Regions from separate parts of the Leuconostoc sp. DB-1 genome, predicted to be linked through region 3. Evidence: a T-box and tRNA genes for the amino acid it is inferred to sense, from the RefSeq annotation. Region 3 holds a T-box; the other regions hold tRNA genes.
What was found. A T-box is a leader RNA that pairs with one kind of tRNA and senses whether it is charged. The one in region 3 lies ahead of thrS (threonine--tRNA ligase), so its partner is inferred to be a tRNA-Thr.

Region 1 (5,517 bases), 1.2 Mb from region 3:
TCTATTAATTAGTTAACTCATTCTATTATACGTTAAATCTAGGAGCAGCGTTGAAGAAATTATCACAAAACAAAGTACGTTATTATTGACATTTTCCTATAAAACTTATACACTATCACTATTAAGAAGAAAGAGGTACGAGAACTTGTTGAACAATTTTTAAGATGTGGTGAATAAAAGCAATAGATTGTTTTTATGCGCTTTTCTTGAGATTGGTCTGCCTTTTTCGTACTAAACACGTAAACTGCCACCGGTCTCGCAAGTTGATTGGAGGCATTTTTTATGCAAGAAAACCCTCGTAAAGTATTTTTAGTTGGCTTAACAACTAATCAGGGAAACCTAGACTACGAATTAGAAGAACTAGCGAACCTAGCAAAAGCAAATAATCTTGAACCCGTTGAAACTTTTACCCAAAAGCTAGAACGACCAAATCCTAGCACTTACTTTGGTAAAGGTAAGGTCGAAGAGTTAGGTGAAGCTGTAAAAACTTATGACGTTGATATGATTGTTGTCAACGATGAATTGACACCTTCTCAAATTCGTAACCTAGAAAAAACAACAGATGCTACTGTTGTCGATCGTACTGGTTTAATTCTCGAAATTTTCGCACAACGAGCCCAGACTAAAGTTGCAAAACTCCAAGTTCAGTTAGCACGTTTACAATATCAATTACCACGCTTACGTACAAGCATGTCAATTTCATTAGATCAACAAACAGGTACAGGTGGCGCAGGTTTCACCTCACGTGGTTCTGGTGAAACAAAGCTAGAACAATCTCGCCAACGTATTACGTCTCAAATGGTTCATGTTCGTCAAGAACTGGCTGATTTAGATAAAAGTGAAAATACGCGTTCAATGCAACGACACGCTAACAACTTACCAAACGTAGCACTGGTTGGCTACACAAACGCTGGAAAGTCTACCTTGATGAATCGTTTGTTGATGCGTTTTGGTGTTGGTGCAGACAATGATGATAGTAAGCAAGTGTTTGAAAAAGATATGCTATTTGCTACGCTAAACACCACAGTTAGACAACTGACTCTTCCTGATAAAAGACAGTTTTTATTAAGTGATACGGTTGGTTTCGTATCCAAGCTACCTCATAACTTAGTTGCTGCTTTCAAATCAACATTACAAGAAGCGGCAAATGCAGATCTAATACTGCACGTGGTGGATGTTTCAGACGAGCATTATAAAGCTATGATGGAAACAACTGAGAAAACATTAACTGAGATTGGTGTTACTGGTAAACCCGTTATTACAGTATATAACAAAGCTGATCGCACTGAGTTGCACTATCCGGACATCTCTGGCGATAACGTGATTACTTTGTCAGCACTAGATACCAATTCTCAAGATGCATTGATTGATCTCATTGTTAAACATATTTTTAACGACAGCGAAGTCGTAACTTTGCATATACCCTTTGATAAAGGAAATGTTGTTGCCCAATTAGCGGCAAAACATAAATTTATAGAAGAACAATATGACGAAACCGGTAGTTGGTTAACCATTGAGCTATCTGAAGTTGAGCGAAACTTATTTCAACAATATATTACGAAAGAAAAAAGCATGAATTCATAGGAATTCATGCTTTTTCTTGAAAGTAATTATGCCGACCGCCGGGCTCAAACCGGCGACCCCCTCATTACTAGTGAGGTGCTCTATCAACTGAGCTAGGTCGGCAAATTAAAGTACTCAGGTACTACAAGTGAATAATACCAGATACCTCAATATATAAATATGGCGGCGGCCATATTATACGGGTGACAGGAATCGAACCTGCACGGATTACTCCACTGGAACCTAAATCCAGCGCGTCTGCCAGTTCCGCCACACCCGCATGTATCACACAACCCTTTAATTCTACTGGAAAAACCTAAATCAGTCAAGAGGGTAATACAACTTAAATCAAAAAAATGTTAAAAAACTGCTATTCTAACGATTCCTTAGTCAATTGACGCATTTCAATGGCAAATTTAACAACAGTTCGAGCAACTGCATACATTGGCACAATCAATATCATGCCAAAAATACCCCAAAGATTACCGGCTACCATCAAAAGAATCATAATTGTTAATGGGTGAATTTGTAATGATTTTCCAATAACATTTGGATAAATAAAGTTTCCATCCAATTGCTGAACAACCATCATCACAATCATTACCAACAACATTTGTTTCCATGATTGTGTACTGGCAACAATCAACGCTGGTATAACCCCAATCCAAGGGCCAATATATGGCACAATGTTAGTAATACCAGCAATCACACCCAGTAACCATGCGTATGGTTCACCAATAATTAAATAACCCACAGCCATGGTCATCCCGACAAACAACATTTCAAGAGCTTGCCCCGATATATATCTTTCAATAGTTTTATCCATTTTAAGTGTCAATTCTTTGACATTATCAGCAAAACGAACCGGAAAAAGCTTCTGGATTGCTGGTAGCAAGCGATCACCATCACTTAGCATATAAAATAAAACGACTGGAATAGTCACGACATTAATCGTGACCGATGTAACCATCGAGACAGCACTGCCTAATGTACCTGCCGTAATAGTTAAAAAAGAAGCCGAGTACTTGCCAACAGCACTCTTTACTTCATCTATATCAATTGACAAATTTAAATTTGATAACCACTTACTTTGTAGTGAATCTGTTACAAAGCGCTGTACGTTTTGTGCAAATTCAGGTAATGCAGTAATTAAATTAGTAATTTCCGCCACTAGAGTTGGTATCAATAAAATCAAGGAACCAGCTATCACGGCTAGGAACAACACAAAAGTAATTATAACAGCCAGTTGATGCGGCATTTTATGCCCTTTAACTGTAATTTTCTTTAAAAGTGTCAAAACAGGTTTCAAAACATAGTACAAAAATCCGGCGACAATCAATGGTACAAAAACCGTGGAAATAAATACTGAAATTGGTTTCATTAGAAAATCAAATCGGGAAACAATCAAAATTAAGAGCGATAGCGCTAATAATTCAATGGTCCAAAAAAATATATTTTTGTATTTAGAATTCGGTATCATATAATTTCTCCAATAATTTATGTTGTACCTTTGGTAAGCTTAATGCCGACCACTCATCAGAACTAAAATATTGTTGATTATCATTCAACATAGCTGTTTCTTGCTTCACTAACCAAATTTCCCATCGACGATGTGTAAAAATATGTGTCACGGGCTTAATATTTAACTGTTGACCCGTAATTGATTCTATACTTTCAATTTGTGTTAGTGGAAATGTCCAAAATCCAGCCAACAAACCGCTATCCGGTCGTTTTTCAAATAATAATTTACCATCTTTTTCAAAAACTGAAGCCATAAACAACTGTTTTACTGGTCGTTGTTTCTTGGTTTTAACAGGGTATTGATCCTCAACACCATCTCGAAAAGCCGCATTAAATTCACGCACCGGTGAATACAAGCTATCGGGATTTTTGGTTGTCATATAACTTGATCCCAAATCCATAATTGCTTGGTTAAAGTCCCCTGGTCTTTCCGGATCAACAATTGGCGCAATAATTTCATAAAATATCTTACGTGATTTTGTATCAGCAATGTCAGCGTCAATTTTAAGTAATCTACTAAAAACACGATATTGGTTGCCATCAACTGCTGGGACTACCTCATTGAAACTTATTGACGCAATAGCTGCCGCTGTATATGGACCCACTCCTGGCAAGCTTTGCAGATCATCACTACTCTCTGGCCATTGCCCATGCAATTCATTGACAACAAATTGCGCCGCCTTTTGTAAGTTTCGCGCTCTCGAGTAGTAGCCTAAACCCTCCCATAATTTGAGCACAACATCCTCTGGTGCGGTCGCTAAATCACCAACCGTTGGTAACGATGTCATAAAGCGATCAAAATACGGAATAACTGTATCTACGCGTGTCTGTTGCAGCATAATTTCCGAAACTAAAACGCGATAAGGATCATGATTGACACGCCATGGCAAGTGCACTCGCCCTTCTTTATCATACCAATTGAGCAATGTTTTACGAAATTCTTTAATTGTTTGTTCATTCCAAGTTTCCATAATATATATTGTAACACTTGTAATCGTATAGATTTTGCCGTATAATTATTATTTGTATGAAATCATTGAATAAAAAAGGAGCACAATCATGGTATTAAAGAAGCCACTTAACTCATTTGCACGTGCCCGCAAAGTTAGTCATAGCGCTGCTAAGAAACAACGTCAAGCTGCTATCGCAAAATTGCAACAATGGGCAAAAGGTAAGTCAGAAGAATTACCTTCTACAAAGTAATTTTATTGACTACTTAAAACCAGTATTTATACTGGTTTTTTGTTTGCATTTTTATGAATAAAAACCATGAAAGGTAGGATACTGTTGAATATAACACAAAAGCAAAAAACAATCTTAATCATATTAGTTATCGGCACCTTTTTAGGCTTTTTGAATCAAACATTAATGAATGTTGCCTTGCCAGATATCATGCGTGAATTTCATATTTCCACAGACTTGGGTCAATGGATGACAAATGGCTACATGTTAGTCAATGGTGTGATGGTTCCGTTAACAGCTTTTCTGATTCAACGCCTAACAACACGTACACTATACTTGACCGCCGCTGGACTATTCGCCGTCGGAACAGTAACTGCTGGATTTGCGCCAACATTTGATGTCCTCATTATCGGGCGTATGATTCAAGCAATGGGCGCCGGTGTATTCGGCCCTTTAATGAACGTCGTTGTCATGAACTTGTTTTCGCCCAATGAACGCGGATCTGCAATGGGAACAATCGGTTTGGCGCTTAATTTCGCCCCTGCTTTGGGTCCCAGCTTGTCGGGATTAGTCGTTACTAATTTAAGTTGGCGCTTCCTATTTTATCTTGTCGCACCATTAATTATTGCGAACTTCATCTTGGCTTATTTCTTACTACAAAATATTGGGCAACAAAAGAGGTTAAAATTCGATTTTATCGGCGTTGTTTTGTCAAGTATTGGTCTTGGATCATTACTTTACGGATTTTCTAACGCAGGTGCAACCCCTTGGAATGAGTTTACTGTATGGGGATTTGTATTAATAGGTATTATTGTTACAAGTTTATTCATTTGGCACCAGTATACAACTAAAACACCATTGTTAAATATGTCCGTATTTAAATATAGACAATTTAACGTTGCTGTTTTAATCAACGTTGTTTTGATGATTGCTATGTACGGTGGTGCACTGATGTTACCCCTCTATATGCAAAATGTGCGTGGTACCACGGCTTTTCAATCAGGTCTAGTGTTGTTTCCTGGTGCCTTAGTAACCGCATTTTTATCACCGTGGAGTGGTCGTTTATATGATCGCTACGGTGCTAAATACTTAACATTAGTTGGTATTATGATTACAGCGTTTGGCACTTTTATTTTAGCTTCTCTGACATTAACAACTTCACTTTGGCTCGCTGTTCTCGGACAGTTTGTCCGTCAACTTGGACTAGTCTTGGTCCTGATGCCAATTCAAACAGAGGCCTTCAATGCGTTA
Region 2 (5,517 bases), 270 kb from region 3:
AAGGTCACTGCCCAGCCAAGGTATCAAACGTGTCCTAGTAGCAACTCCAGCATTTGTAGCCGACTGCTTGGAAACCATCGAAGAAATTCACGTTGAAAATCATGATATTTTCAAACAGGCAGGTGGCGAAGTCTTTGATGTTGTCCAACCTTTTAATGAACATATTGATTTTTCCAAATATATTGCTTCTCTTGCGAATCGGCATTTTGCACAAAATTAATTCACAAATAAAAAACGCAATGAATGCCATTGCGTTTTTTATTTATTATTATAATTCAACGTTATGATAAACTTTTTGAACATCATCGTCAGATTCTAATACATCAATTAACTTTTCGAAAATTTCTAAGTCTTCGCCTGCCAGTGTCATTTCTGATTGTGGCAACATGCTGATTTCCGTAGTTGAGAAATCGCTCACACCACTTTCACGCAGAGCAGCAATTGCTTGATGCAAAGCAGTTGGTTCTGTATAAACAACAATATGATCATCTTGTTGTTCGGCGTCACGAACATCAACTTCAGCGTCTAGCAGTGTTTCCAACGTAGCATCGGCATCTTCACCCTCAAAAACAATCACGCCTGTTTCATCGAATAAATAACTAACAGAGCCAGCAGCACCGTAAGTTCCACCATTTTTATTGAAAGCTGTGCGCACATTTGTAGCTGTACGATTAACGTTTGATGTCAACGTATCTACAATAATCAATGAACCGTTTGGTCCAAATCCCTCGTAACGTCCCTCGATAAAGGTTTCATCCCCTGAACCCTTTGCCTTTTCAATGGCACGTTCAATAACGTGCTTTGGCACTTGTGCTTGCTTAGCACGTTCAATAACAAACTTTAATGTTGAATTAGCCTCAGGGTCTGGACTGCCACCTTGCTTCGCTGCAGCATAAATTTCAATGCCATACTTACTGTTAACTTTAGCGGCAGCACCATCAGTCTGCGCCTTCTTCATTTTAATGTTTTCCCATTTACGTCCCATGAGGTCACCTCTTTTAATTTACATCTTTTACTATTATAACCGTTTATGATGCTTTTGCACCACAAAATCATTACTTCACAATTCGATATTGTCCTGGTTTTAAGTCGGCAATATGATATTCACCAATATGTGTCCGTATCAAGCGTAGCGTTGGAATACCAACAGCTGCTGTCATACGGCGTACTTGCCGATTACGGCCCTCTTTTATTTTTAATTGAATAAAACTCGTTGGCTGGTTTTTACGAATACGGATTGGCTTCTCTCGTTCCCATAACCATTTTGGATAAGGAATACGTTTGACTTTAGCTGGTAAAGTTAACCCATCTTTTAACGCCACACCTTGCTCAAGTTGCTTTAGTTGTGACTTTGTTGGGACCCCTTCTACTTGAACAACATAAGTTTTATAGGCTTTATTATCAGGATCAGTCAATTCATGATTCAGTTTACCGCTATCAGTCAGCAATAATAGGCCCTCACTGTCCATGTCCAAACGACCAGCGGCATAAACCCGTGGAATATCAATGTAGTCAGCCAAAGTTGGTCGCCCTTCAGCATCAGTAAACTTAGTTAAAACATTGTACGGTTTATTGAATAGTACAATCATGTTTTTCAATTGCGTCCTTTTCATTGTAAAAAAATAAGCAAACCTCAGATGATTTGCTTTGCAAGATATGCATAATAGTGCCGACGAGAGGATTCGAACCTCCGACCCCAGGTTTACGATACCCGTGCTCTACCAACTGAGCTACGTCGGCGAAACTCCGACTGCCGGGCTCGAACCGGCGACAACCTGATTAACAGTCAGGTGCTCTACCAACTGAGCTAAGTCGGAATGACGTTGCTAACACAACTATATTATTATGCCATGAGTGAGAAAATCTGTCAACAGTTTATCACATAAAAAAGAAGCAAATCAAGATGATTTGCTTCTCATAAAACTCCGACTGCCGGGCTCGAACCGGCGACAACCTGATTAACAGTCAGGTGCTCTACCAACTGAGCTAAGTCGGAATGATGTCGCTAACACAACTATATTATTATAACTAATTGTGTAACGACTTGTCAATGATTTATTATTCTGGACGCATTGTTGGGAACAACACAACGTCACGAATTGTGTCAGAATCAGTCAATAACATGACCAAACGATCAATACCAACACCAAGTCCACCTGTAGGTGGCATACCATATTCCAAAGCTTCTATGAAGTCTTCATCAATACCTTCAGCTTCGTCATTACCATTCTCACGTTCAGCCGCTTGAGCCTCAAAACGTGCACGTTGGTCAATAGGATCGTTTAACTCAGTAAAGGCATTCGCATACTCGCTACCCATAATAAACAATTCAAAACGATCAGTAAAACGAGGATCATCAGTATTTTTCTTAGCGAGTGGTGACACTTCAACTGGATGTCCATAAACAAATGTTGGCTGTACCAAAGTGTCCTCAACGAACTCTTCAAAGAATGCGTTGATAATGTGACCAACACCCCAGTATTTTTCATACTTAACATGCTTATCATCTGCTAATTTTTGCGCATCCTCAACAGACATTTCCTGCCAAAAATCAATACCAGTTTGTTCTTTAATCAAGTCAACTAAATGCTTGCGCGCAAACTTTGTACCAAGATCAATTTCAGTTCCCTGATAAGTAATTTTCAAGTCATCTGAGACGACAGAAGCGGCAGCTTTGAAAATACCTTCAGTTTCGTCCATAACATCTGTAAAGTCCATATAAGCTGCATATGACTCCATTGTTGTAAACTCAGGATTGTGCTTTGGATCCATACCCTCATTACGGAAAATACGGCCAATTTCATATACACGTTCCATGCCACCCACAACCAAACGCTTTAAGTACAATTCTGTTGCGATACGCATGTACATATCAATATTCAAAGCATTATGATGTGTGATAAATGGACGGGCTGCAGCACCACCGGCTTCAGTTTGCAAAATTGGCGTTTCAACCTCAAGGAAATCATTTCTATCCATATATGCACGAATAGCAGAAATGATATGTGAGCGTTCTTGGAACTTTTTGAAAGAATCTTCATTGGCAATCAAATCCAAGTAACGCTTACGATACCGTGTTTCAACATCAGAAATACCATGGAACTTATCAGGCATTGGACGAAGAGCCTTAGATAAATGTGTTAATTCTGTAGCCAAAACTGTTAATTCACCAGCTTCAGTCTTCATCATAATTCCCTTGATTCCAAGGAAGTCACCCAAATCTGCTCTTTTAATAATCGGATAATTATCTGCTAAATCATCACGTCTTGCATAAACCTGAATTTTTCCAGAAACATCACGAAAATCAGCGAAAATAACTTTACCTGCGCCACGCTTTGCAACCATACGACCTGCAATAACAACTTCATGTTTTGCATTCTCTAACTCTTCTAAAGAGCTGGCATCATATAGATTATGCAGTTCTTGCGCTTTTGCTGTACGTTCAAATCGCTTACCGAATGGGTCTAAGTGTAAATCACTAACGATTGTTGCCAACTTTTGTCGACGCGCTAGCATTTGATCATTAAGGGCTTTTTCTTCAGCCATTTGTATAAAATCCTTCCCTATTGCGCGTTTTTTAAATACACGCCTACTAACTAAATATCATACCAAAAAAAAACAATAATCTCAAAGTCACTCGTTATTTTTTTCAATCTGCTTCAAAATTTCGGATAATTGTTCCTCTGTGAAAAAGTAACGCTTTCCGGAGAACTTTCCCACAATTTCAGCGCCATGGTCTTCTTTGATCATTGCCTGAATTTCAGATGCTGGAAGTGTGAGCAACATTTTAGCATAAGCGTCTTTGGATGGCTCTGCGGCCAAACCGATGCCAGCTGTTTGAAGGATCTCAACTTCACCTTTCCCAAAAATTTCTTCAAGCACTTCTAATGGCGTATATCTTTCTTGAATCATTTCAGAAAGTGGTTTCATATTTTTTAGAGCTACCTCAAGTTGATCAATTGCTTCATCAGTAGCGTCAGGTAGCGCCTGAACAAGAAAGCCACCTGCTCCAGCAACCGTATCATCACTGTTCATATAAACGGAAACACCTATAACCGATGGTGTTTGCTCTGATTGTGCTAAGTAATATGTAAAATCGTCCCCAATTTCTCCGCTAACCAATTGACTCTGACCTATGTAAGGATCAGAATAGGGAGCAAACTTTGTAACCTGTAGAAAGCCATTTTTTCCAACAGCTTTAGCCACATCAAGCTGTCCCGCTTCATTTATAAGTGTCTCAAGGTTAGGGTTGGTTACGTAGCCACGCACACTTCCTTTAGCATCAGATTCTACTACAACATTGCCAATTGGTCCGCGTCCATTAATTTTTGTTGATAAGGTTTCTTCACCTTTCAAAACGGCCTGAGCTGTCAAGGTCGTGGCCAACAAACCACGTCCAAGAACAACAGCAGCAATACGCGATGTTTCGTGGATTTGCGCTGCCTGATGGACGAGATTGGTCCCATTTATGGCAAACGTACGAAAATACTTGTTTTTAGTAATTGCTTTGATAAATTGATCTGCCATAATTTTCCCTATGTTTAATTTAATATTTTTTATTTAACAGTTTATTACTTTTGTATTTGCTAAACACATGACAAAATAAAAAGTCGACGTCACCGTCAACTTCTATTTTACTTATTTTCTGTATTATTGTCATCTGTTTCTGACTTATCTGTTGAATCAGTATCCTCATTTTTGGACTCTGAGTGATCGTCAGATGACTTTTCTTCATCTTGTTTTTCAAAGCGTTGTTCAGCTTGTGAATCCTTAGCATCAGCAGCAGCTTTTGCTTCTTCAAACGACTTTGCTTTTGCAAGCTCTGTATCATCTTGGATATCCTTACGAGTAAAGGTTCCTGTTAGATAAATATCCTTGATTTGCTTTTCATCTAATGTTTCAACTTCAAGTAGAGCCTCAGCAATTGCTGTCAATTTGTCTTTATTGTCGCGCAATATAGCAATAGCATCATCAAATGCTTCACGTGCCAAACGACGTACTTCCTCGTCAATCAAACGAGCTGTTTCTTCAGAGTATGCACGGTTACCAGCTTGATCAGCATAGCCAACGCTAGCATTACCTTCAAGTTGAACCATGCCTAACTTATCAGACATTCCGAAAGCCGTAACCATTTGACGAGCCAAACCAGTTGCTTGTTGGAAATCATTTGACGCGCCTGAACTAGCTTCGTTAAACATAAATATTTCTGAGGCACGACCACCCATCAAACCTGCCAGTTGCTCCTTAGCCTCTGAATATTTTAAGTTATATCGATCATTCTTAGGCGTCATTAAGGCATAACCACCAATGCGACCACGCGGAACAATAGTAACTTTTCGAACGACTGAAGCTTCTGAACGAACTAATCCTACTAACGCATGACCAGCTTCATGATAGGCAGTTGTACGACGCTCTGATTCAGACATGTTATGGTTTGTCTTGGCTGGACCTTGGAAAATACGATCTTCAGCCTCATCAATATCTGCAGCATCAACTTTGGACTTGTTTCGACGGGCA
Region 3 (5,517 bases):
CGACAAATGCAAACATGACCATTTGAAAGGCATTAATAAAATTACCAACCCCGTTAGGAAATAACTCAAAGTGATGCCAAACATTACTAAAAGCAACTTTTCCAACTGGTGTTTCAAATCCTGTCAAAGCCATGATAATACCTGTCACAATCAATGATAGGATGGCTACAATCTTTATCATGGCAAACCAGAATTCAGTTTCACCATAAAGTGCTACGGCAATTAAGTTGATCGACGTTAGCAAAATAAGCATGACGATTTGAATCAACCAACTTGGTAAATCCGGCAGCCAAAACTGAATATATTTTGCCACTGCAGTCAGCTCTGCCATCCCCATAAATACAACAGTTAACCAATATGACCAACGTGCAAAGAATCCGGCACGGTTACCTAAAAATTTAGTGATGAAAGAAATAAAGGTATGTTGACTGGGATCAGCATACAGCAGTTCACCAATGGCACGCATTACAACAAACATAAACATTCCAATAACTAAGTAAACCAATAAAATGGACGGTCCAGCAAAATGGATTGAATTTCCTGCCCCCATGAATAGACCAGTACCAATTGTTCCACCAATAGCTATTAACTGAACGTGTCGGTTTTGTAAACCTCGTTTCGGAAGATTACTGTCGCCTTTTGAATCGGACATAATAATATAAATTTCCCTTTCCTATTGCAAAGCACCCCTCGATCATCTCAGGGTGCTTTGACTTTTCATACATACATGATCTAGTATGCTGATTTTTTTCTAAAAATAAACAACGCTATTTTGTTCATTCGGTTTCACGTGAGTAATTAGAAACATCAGACAAAATCAAATATTGGAATTCATCGTATGACATTGTAACTGTTTTTGTATCACCATACTTACGAACAGTAACCGTGTTACTATCTACCTCTGAATCGCCTAGTACCAAAGTATATGGAATTTTGTTCGTTTGCGCTTCACGAATGAGGTAGCCCATCTTAGCGTCTTTTGTTTCAACATTAGCGCGCAATCCAGCATCCTGTAACTTCTGCTGTACAGCGTTCGCATAATTACCATGAGCACCTAAATTAACAGGGATGATTTGTACTTGTAAAGGTGACAACCATGTTGGGAAAGCACCCTTGTACATTTCAATCAAGTAGGCTGTGAAACGTTCCATCGTACCAACAATACCACGATGTAACATCACTGGACGATGATTATCCAGACCATCACGACCAATATATTTCAAGTCAAATCGTTCTGGCAACAAGAAGTCTAATTGGATAGTTGACAATGTTTCTTCATTACCTATGGCAGTCTTTGTTTGAACGTCTAACTTTGGACCATAGAAAGCAGCTTCACCTTCAGCCTCGAAATAATCAAGACCGAGATCATCCATTGCTGTTTTCAATTGCTTTTGTGACTTTTCCCACATTTCATCATCATCAAAATACTTTTCTGTATTTTTGGGATCACGATAAGACAAACGGAAACGATAATCTTTAATGTTGAAGTCACGATAGACACCCATCATCATTGTTAGAATAGACTTAAACTCTTCTTCTAACTTTTCTGGTTCAACGAATGTATGTCCATCGTTCAATGTCATCTCACGAACACGAGATAACCCTGTCAAAGCACCAGATTTTTCATAACGATGCATCATTCCTAATTCAGCAATACGCATTGGTAATTCACGGTATGAACGTGGCTTATGATTAAATACCATGATATGTGATGGACAATTCATTGGACGTAATTCCAAAAATTCGCCATCCCCCATATCCATTGGTGGGAACATATCTTCACGATAATGGTCCCAGTGACCAGATGTCTTATATAAGTTCAAATTAGACAATACTGGTGTGTAAACGTGCTGGTAGCCATTTGACAGCTCTTTATCTGTAATATATCTTTCAACTTGGCGACGAATTGTTGCACCATTTGGCAGCCAAACTGGTAATCCTGAACCAACTTCCTGGCTAGTAAAGAATAGATCAAGATCACGTCCAATGACACGATGATCACGTTCCTTAGCTTCTTCACGACGAGCAATTTCTGCTTCAACGTCAGCTGCTTTCCAAAAGGCCGTTCCATATACTCGTTGCATCATTGGGTTGCTTGAATCTCCACGCCAGTAAGCGCCAGCCACTGAAGTAAGCTTAAAATGCTTAATCCAACCCGTTGATGGTACCAGACCACCCTTATCAAGCTCAATATGATCTCCTTGAACAGCAATTGTGATCTTTTCATCGACTGGTAGATCATTTACTAACTCAACTTTATATGGATCATCAGCAAACATTTCTAATGCTTCATCACGTGTGATTTCGCGAGAAAGAATAGGTAGATCCTCTTTCACAATTTTGTGCATCATCGCCTCGATTTCAGGGAAATCTTCGATTGACACTTGATTGCCAGCCCCATTATCTGTGTCGTAATAGAAGCCATTTTCAATAAAAGGACCAACTCCAAAATGAATGTTAGCAAATTTTGGAATTCGCTTTAATGCTTGTGCTAATAAATGAGATGCTGAGTGACGAAGTAGATCTAATGCTTCGCTATCTGATGTAGTGATTAGTTGAAAATCGCCACTTTCAGTAATAACATCGTTCATGCCAATGTATGAACCATTTATTTTTCCTGACACTGACTTCTTTGCCAATGACTTTGAAATACTTTCGGCAACCCCAATTGGCTTAATCCCTTCATCAAACTTTTTAATAGCGCCATCTGGGAATGTAAGACTGATTTCTGCCATGCTATTTTCCTTTCAAATTCCATTCTAGTATTTTACATTAATAAAACAAAAACGTCCCTTTAGATCCTTATTAGATCTAAAGGGACGTTTTACCGCGGTACCACCCAAGTTTAAAACAGGAAAAATTCCTATTTCTCTCAAATGATATATAACGGTATCACCCGGGCAACTTTTCATTTAAAACTACTAAATCACCACTCAAAGGTAGTCTCTTATGTATGCACTGCTCATTTTCACCAAACATGAACTCTCTTTAAGTACATGACAATCGAGTTGTCCTTATCAATGTTTCTGAGAAACATCATAACATTTTTTTTGCTGTGTTGCAATTATTTTTTAAATCTGCTAATACAATCTTTAGCGCTTCTAATGCCTCGGCATCATGATCTAAAATACCATTATCAAAAACATTTTGTAGTGCAGCAATTTGATTTTTTGTAAGTGCCATTTTTATTATTCTCCTGTTTGCTTAATCATTTAATTATACTCAAAAAATATAATCATACTACTTAGTTTGAAACTAATGCTAACTTTCTATCCCAGAGCTACCATCTGAAATATTGACGTGTCTTGGCCGTGATCCGTCTGCTGGTCCAATGTAACCGCCTGCTTCCAAATCATCAATTAATCGAGCGGCTCGATTATAACCAATCCTGAAACGACGTTGTAACAGTGATGTTGAGGCTTTTTGTTGTTCAATAACAAATTGCAAAGCTTCTTGGAATAACTCATCATCACTATTTCCATCAGCATTTTCCGAATTATCTTGAGCAATTTCTTCATCTGTAACAGTCATTGCATCGGAATACTGAACCTCTTGTTGTGACTTAACAAATTCAACAATATTAGTCACATCAGTGTTACTAATAAATGCACCTTGAACACGTTGTGTCGGCTTACCGGGCGGTGCAAAAATCATATCCCCTTTTCCGAGCAGCTTCTCAGCACCATTACTGTCCAGAATAGTGCGTGAATCAATTCCAGAAGCTGTTCTAAAAGCAATTCTACCAGGAATATTACTTTTTATGGTACCGTTAATCACTTTAACGTCAGGTCGCTGTGTAGCCAAAATCATGTGAATACCGGCTGCACGAGCTTTAGCACCAAGGCGCGCGATAGAAACTTCAATTTCATTACCCACCGTACTCATTAGGTCAGCGAATTCATCTACAATAGCAACAATATATGGCATTGGTTGCATAATTGGCTGATCTGTTTCCTTAGCTTCAGCATTCTGCTTTTCAACCGCCGCATTATATTCACTAATATTACGTTTTCCAAATTGAGCTAAAAGCTTGTAACGATTTTCCATCTCGTCAACAACTTTTTGCAAAGACTTCGCTGCTTTACGGGGCTCCGAAACAACTGGTGTCAGCAAGTGTGGTATCCCGTTATAAATAGATAACTCAACAACTTTTGGATCAACCATCATTAATTTAACTTCATTAGGTTTTGCACGCAAAAGGATAGATACAATAATACCATTAAGCCCTACTGATTTTCCAGATCCAGTAGATCCAGCAATAAGCAAATGAGGCATAGCCGATAAGTCTGCCATGACAATATTTCCTGTTACATCTCGGCCAAGTGGCACATTGAGTGGATTATCATCAAATGGCGCATTCTCAATCATGTCTCGGAATCCAACAGTTGCCTGAGTATCATTAGGAACCTCTATACCAACATAGGGTTTACCGGGGATTGGCGCCTCAATTCGTATTGATTTTGCAGCTAATGCCAATGCTAAATCATCCGATAGATTAGCAATTCGATTTACTTTAACGCCTTGCCCTGGTTTCAACTCATATTGAGTTACCGTAGGTCCTAATGAAACACTGGTTACTTCCGCCTCAACACCAAAGCTTTGCAGCGTATCATGGACAAGACGCGATTTGTCGGTTAAACTTTTAAACTCTTTTGTTTGGTCTGTAGGCGCTAATTGCGTTAATAGGTCAGCAGTTGGTAACTGGTAATCCGGGTTTTCTTTTTCCAACATATCTGTAGAAACTTCGCTATCACTAACAGAAGTCTTTTCGGCCTGTTCTTTGGAAGACTTTTTTGTTGGTTGAGGCGCTATAGGACCATTCCATTTAATTTCAGGCTCATTGAAATTTTCTTGAACACTAGGTGCATTGACGTCTTTTTCTATTTTAGGGACAACATCGGTTGACAAGCTATCATCACGGCTCACACCTAATGGATCATCTCCATAATCAGTAATATCTTTCTTGTGTCTATCACGTTTGAAAAGCGATTGTCGGGTTGGCTTTTCGTTAGCTCGTTTTTCCTGAATATGAGTAACCCTTCATGAGCTTTTTCAACGCCTTGCTGAACAATGTCACGAGCTGGAATACGGAAAAAGATTGCAATACCACTGAATAATAAGATTATTGTTACAATCCACGTGCCAATGCTAGACATTAACATAAACAGTAGATGATATAATGCTGCGCCGATTATACCACCGCCAACCGGTGTGTTTGCTGATTGATTGACAAAATCTTGACCAATTAACCGCACCACTTCGCCAACATATCCATCTGCATTTTTGAGTGTGTATTCAAAAAATAACAATGATGAAATTGTCTCAATAGCAATAAACATCATAAAAGCGCCAACCCAAAAATGAGTTGCTATTTTGGGTGTTTTTCGAGTAATAAAATAGTACCCTAAAAATAATGTCATAGGTATTAAAATCACAAGATACATGTTTCCAAAGAAAAAACGGAAAATGTCAGCAATAAATACCCCTAATATGCCAAGCTTAAATATACCTAGTATA

Region 1: it encodes a tRNA-Thr, which carries the amino acid that the T-box ahead of thrS (threonine--tRNA ligase) is inferred to sense. The anticodon was not compared.
Region 2: it encodes a tRNA-Thr, which carries the amino acid that the T-box ahead of thrS (threonine--tRNA ligase) is inferred to sense. The anticodon was not compared.

Annotation. Positions count from the first base shown of each region.
Region 1 covers NZ_JABFNJ010000001.1:1,584,217-1,589,733, forward strand. Annotated here, with positions in the region: gene hflX (GTPase HflX) at 283-1,584, shown strand; tRNA gene HFP47_RS07780 (tRNA-Thr) at 1,614-1,686, opposite strand; tRNA gene HFP47_RS07785 (tRNA-Leu) at 1,762-1,843, opposite strand; gene HFP47_RS07790 (AI-2E family transporter) at 1,934-3,043, opposite strand; gene mutY (A/G-specific adenine glycosylase) at 3,027-4,055, opposite strand; gene HFP47_RS07800 (hypothetical protein) at 4,144-4,287, shown strand; gene HFP47_RS07805 (MDR family MFS transporter) at 4,372-5,517, shown strand, end outside.
Region 2 covers NZ_JABFNJ010000001.1:130,743-136,259, reverse strand. Annotated here, with positions in the region: gene hemH (ferrochelatase) at 1-220, shown strand, start outside; gene HFP47_RS00680 (YebC/PmpR family DNA-binding transcriptional regulator) at 269-985, opposite strand; gene HFP47_RS00675 (rRNA large subunit pseudouridine synthase E) at 1,056-1,589, opposite strand; tRNA gene HFP47_RS00670 (tRNA-Thr) at 1,668-1,740, opposite strand; tRNA gene HFP47_RS00665 (tRNA-Asn) at 1,745-1,817, opposite strand; tRNA gene HFP47_RS00660 (tRNA-Asn) at 1,924-1,996, opposite strand; gene lysS (lysine--tRNA ligase) at 2,059-3,546, opposite strand; gene hslO (Hsp33 family molecular chaperone HslO) at 3,634-4,527, opposite strand; gene ftsH (ATP-dependent zinc metalloprotease FtsH) at 4,635-5,517, opposite strand, start outside.
Region 3 covers NZ_JABFNJ010000001.1:399,825-405,341, reverse strand. Annotated here, with positions in the region: gene HFP47_RS01945 (amino acid permease) at 1-652, opposite strand, end outside; gene thrS (threonine--tRNA ligase) at 777-2,735, opposite strand; T-box leader at 2,813-3,030, opposite strand; gene HFP47_RS01935 (hypothetical protein) at 3,037-3,183, opposite strand; partial or broken gene HFP47_RS01930 (DNA translocase FtsK 4TM domain-containing protein) at 3,262-5,517, opposite strand, start outside.